Regions from separate parts of the Nocardioides oleivorans genome, predicted to be linked through region 2. Evidence: riboswitches for the same ligand, from Rfam matches in the RefSeq annotation. Region 2 holds a riboswitch; the other holds the start of a gene.

What was found. A riboswitch is a leader RNA that binds a small molecule or an ion and turns the genes downstream of it on or off. The one in region 2 is predicted to bind cyclic di-AMP.
Region 1: linked by a shared signal. The riboswitch ahead of EUA93_RS14870 (C40 family peptidase) and the one ahead of EUA93_RS12855 (C40 family peptidase) in region 2 are both predicted to bind cyclic di-AMP.

What each region holds. Positions count from the first base shown of each region.
Region 1 covers NZ_SDWT01000001.1:3,103,305-3,105,476, forward strand. The annotation lists gene EUA93_RS14860 (glycosyltransferase family 87 protein) at 1-491, opposite strand, end outside; gene EUA93_RS14865 (hypothetical protein) at 590-796, shown strand; cyclic di-AMP (ydaO/yuaA leader) riboswitch at 959-1,122, shown strand; gene EUA93_RS14870 (C40 family peptidase) at 1,206-2,126, shown strand.
Region 2 covers NZ_SDWT01000001.1:2,691,989-2,694,160, reverse strand. The annotation lists gene EUA93_RS12860 (DUF3048 domain-containing protein) at 1-313, opposite strand, end outside; gene EUA93_RS12855 (C40 family peptidase) at 408-992, opposite strand; cyclic di-AMP (ydaO/yuaA leader) riboswitch at 999-1,154, opposite strand; gene EUA93_RS12850 (SDR family NAD(P)-dependent oxidoreductase) at 1,332-2,099, opposite strand.

The sequences.
Region 1 (2,172 bases), 410 kb from region 2:
AGGGGACCGAGGGCCGGGGTCACCTTCGTCAGCAGCACGACCGACCACCACGAGGCGCCGGCGGGCCCTGCGCCCGGACGGGCGCTCGCCACCACGACCAGCGCCAGCACCCAGAAGATGTTGCCGCTGACGATCTCCTGGGCGCAGCACAGGACCAGGGGCAGGGCGAGCCGCCAGCCCAACGGGCTCAGCATGTAGACGAAAGCCAACAGGGCTCCCAGCGACCACAACGTCCCGAAGACCGGCCAGGGCAGCTGGGCGAGCGGCCAGATCGCCTGGGCGAAGGCCGGGGAGTAGTTGAAGGCGTCGAGGTAGCCCGGCGTGGTCGCGTAGACCTCGCTGCGGGGGACCTGCCAGACCCGCCAGTAGGCATGGGCGTCGTGACCGGGACCGACGTCGGACGTGATGTCCACGGTGACCCAGACCAGCATGATCGCGTAGAGCCACGCCACGGCGACGGGGAAGTGGGGTCGCAGGCCGCCGACGGTCACGGTGGCAGGGTAGGTGGAGCAGCCGGCCGGCGTTCGCAGAACCGCCTCTCCGCCGTCGCGCCGCCCCACTGTCGGTGGGGCCTGTCACCGTTCGGGACATGACGACACGGATCGACTGCGACACCTGCGTGGTGCGCGGCCTGCACTGCCACGACTGCGTGGTGACGGTGCTCCTCGGACCGCCACCTGAGCTCATGATCGACGACGAGGAGATGGCGGCGCTCGACGTGCTGGCCTCGGGCGGGCTGGTCCCGCCCCTGCGCCTGGTCGAGCCCGTGGACGGTCCGGTGATCGAGTCGGCGTGAGGGCGGGTCGCGCGGCGGCGGTCCGCCTTGCCGAGATCTTGCCGATACCAGCTGGTGACCAGTTGTCGCGAAGATTGGCGAGGGTTCCACCAGCCGTCTAGTCTGTGGGCTGGCTTCCGTGGAAGTGGGTCACCCGGCCCGCGCGGAGGTCGCGCCGAGTCGTGGACCATGCCCCCGCATCACCGTGGTCCATGAGCCGGGGAACCACACTTCCCCCTGGGGTGAATCCCCTGCGAGGCGCACTGCGCGAGCGGTGCGTGGAGCAGGGGTAGGACACGTCGTGCCGAACCCGTCAGCTCACCTGGTAGGCGTACGACACCTGAGGGAGAACCCCCGCTCCGTGGCTCACACCCGCAAGCGAGCTGGCGCGACCGTGCTCGGTCTCGTCGCCATCGCTGCCATCGCATTCGTGCCTGCGACACCTGCGCAGGCCGACCCCAGCATCAAGGACGTCAAGGCACGCGTCGACCGCCTCTACCACGAGGCCGAGGCCGCCCAGGAGCGCCTGCACGACGCCGAGCTCGACCTCGCCGACCTCCGCAGCGACCTGTCCGGCCTCGAGGCCGACCAGGACCGCCAGGACGAGCGTCTCGAGGTCGTCCGCGACCAGGCCTCCGACGCCGTCGTGCGCCAGCTCGAGGGCGAGGGCATCTCGACCGTCGGCCAGATCGTGGTCTCGGAGGACCCGGGCGCCTTCCTCGACTCGCTGTCGACGATGTCGTCCTTCAACGACCTCCAGTCCTCCCTCCTGACCAGCTACGACACCGAGCTCGAGGCACTCGAGATCCGTCGCGAGGCCACCGACGCCCGCGAGAAGGAGATCGCCGACCTCACCGACCAGCTGAGCACGGACAAGCAGACGGTCGACGACAAGCTCGCCGAGGCCAAGGACCTGCTCGCCGACCTCGAGGCCGAGGAGCGCGAGCGCATCCTGGCCTCGCGCGGCAGCTCGGTCCGGATGCCCAGCGACGTGCCGGCCTCCGGCCGCGCGGCCGCCGCCATCCAGTACGCCATGGCGCAGGTCGGAGACGCCTACGTCTACGGCGCCGCGGGCGAGAGCGCCTTCGACTGCAGCGGCCTCACCATGCGCGCCTGGGCCCAGGCCGGCGTGTCGCTGCCGCACTCCTCGAGCGCCCAGTACGGCTCCGGTCCGCACGTCGCCGCGAGCGACCTGCAGCCGGGCGACCTGGTGTTCTACTACAGCCCGATCAGCCACGTCGGCATGTACATCGGCAACGGCATGATCGTCCACGCCGCCAACCCCGGTGCCGGCGTCACCGTCTCGGGCCTCTACTCGATGCCCTACGTCGGCGCGGTCCGCCCTGGCTGACCAGCAGTCCTCGAAGGCCGGCCGTCCACTCCTGTGGGCGGCCGGC
Region 2 (2,172 bases):
AGCCGCCCTCGACGAGCTCCTCGACGACGAGGTCCGCCGAGCCCAGGCCGACCTGCGGCGCGCTCGAGGAGGTGTTGTCGACCTTCGTCACGATCACCGGGTGCTTGGGCGCCTTGCCGGTGCGCTCGAGGCCGGTCAGGGGCCAGTACGTCGGCTCCGGCGGCGCGCTCGTCTCGGCGGTCGGCTCGGACGACGAGGCGTCACTCGGCTCCTCCTCGTCCGTGCCGCCGGCGCAGCCGGCGAGCAGGAGCGAGGCCGCGACGAGCGTGGCGACCACGGCTCGGGACGAGGAGAGGTGGGGACGGTGACGCACGGGTGGCTCCGTTCGAGCGGGGGAAACGGGGGTGTTGTCGTAAAAGTGTGGTGGCGCGCCCACCCCGATCGGGGTAGGCGCGCCACAGGCTAGGTCAGCGACGCAAGGTCCCACCGAACCACGACGACGTCCACGGCACGGCCACCTGGACCCGCTGGCCGGAGCCCGGCGAGTGGACCATGAGGGCGTGCCCGCGGACCCAGCGCAGGAACACCGCAGCGTGGTAGACGCCGCCGGAGCCGTAGAAGAACATCAGGTCGCCCGGGCGCATCGCCTCCTTCGCGATGCGCGTGGTGTAGCCGGCCTGGGCACCCGACGTGCGCGGCACGGGGAAGCCGGCGCGGCGGTAGCTGTAGTAGACGAGACCGGAGCAGTCGAAGGCGCTCGGTCCGGCGGCGCCGTAGGCGTAGGCGTCGCCGCGCTGGCGCATGGCGGTGCCGAGGGCGCCGAGGACGCGGGTGTCGAGGCGCCTGGCGGCCCGGCGCTCGCGCCTCTCTCGCTTCTTCTTGCGGTCCTTGGCCGACTGGTGGTGCTTGTCCCTGGTGGCGACCGTGGTCGAGGTCGCGTCGGCGCCGGTCGGGGCGGCAGTCGCCGGGAGGGCGGTCATCGTCGATGCGGTGAGGCCGAGTCCGGCGAGCGCGAGCGCGCCGGCTCGCGCCGTACGAGTGATCGCAGGCATGCGTGTGGTTCCTTTCCCACGCCTGTGAGGTGAGCTGTCGGGCTGGGGCTGGAAAGTGCCCCGCCACCGGTGGTGGCTTCGCCCCGAGCCGACCTGCGGCGTGCGCGGATCGGCAGTGGAACCTGTGGGTCCCCCACTCCTGCCCTCGAGCTGTCTCGGGGGACGCCCCGGCCGGGCAGGACTCGGCGTTGCCGGGGCGGTTGGGCCTCGAAGGCCGCCCAACAACGTGACAGACGGCCTCCGGGGGCGCAAACGCACCACGGCCCGGCCTCGCCGGAGGGGCGGAGCGGAGCCGTGACCTGGGTCACTCAAAGTCGAGCGATCTACTCGACTTCACGCTCAGCCGAGCTTGCGGCCCCCGTCGACGTAGAGCGTCTGGCCTGTGATGAAGGACGCATCGTCGCTGCAGAGGAACGCAGCGGCGGCGGCGATGTCCTCGGGCTGGCCGACCCGGCGGACGGGCGTGGCCTCGGCGTTGAGCCGCTGCAGCTCCTCGGGCTCCATCTTCAGCCGTCGCGCGGTCGCGTCGGTCATCTCGGTGACGATGAAGCCGGGGGCGATCGCGTTGGCGGTGATGCCGTAGGGACCGAGCTCGATGCCGAGCGTGCGGGTCAGGCCCTGGATCCCCATCTTGGCGGCGGAGTAGTTGGCCTGGCCCCGGTTGCCGAGCGCGGAGACGCTCGAGAGGTTGAGGATCTTGCCGTACTTCTGCTCCACGAACCGCGACTGCGCCGCCTTGGTCATGTTGAAGACGCCCTTGAGGTGCACCCCCATGACGAGGTCCCAGTCGTCCTCGGTCATCTTGAAGAGCAGGTTGTCGCGGGTGATCCCGGCGTTGTTGACCAGGACGTGGATGCCACCGAGCTCGTCGACCACGCGCTGCACGGCGGCCTCCGACGCCGCGGAGTCGACCACGTCGCAGCCGATGCCGACCGCCGAGGCGCCATCGGTCAGGTCGAGCCGGCCGGCGGCCTCCTGGGCGGCGGCCTCGTCGAGGTCGAGGATCGCGATCGAGGCTCCCTCGCTCGCGAAGCGCTGGGCGATGCCGAAGCCGATGCCCCGGGCGGCTCCGGTGATGACGGCGACGCGGTGGTCGAAACGACCCATCTCGATGACTCCTGACGCGTGGATGACAGTGCGACTGTCACCCTAGACCGACCGTTCCACCAGGCCCCCGCGG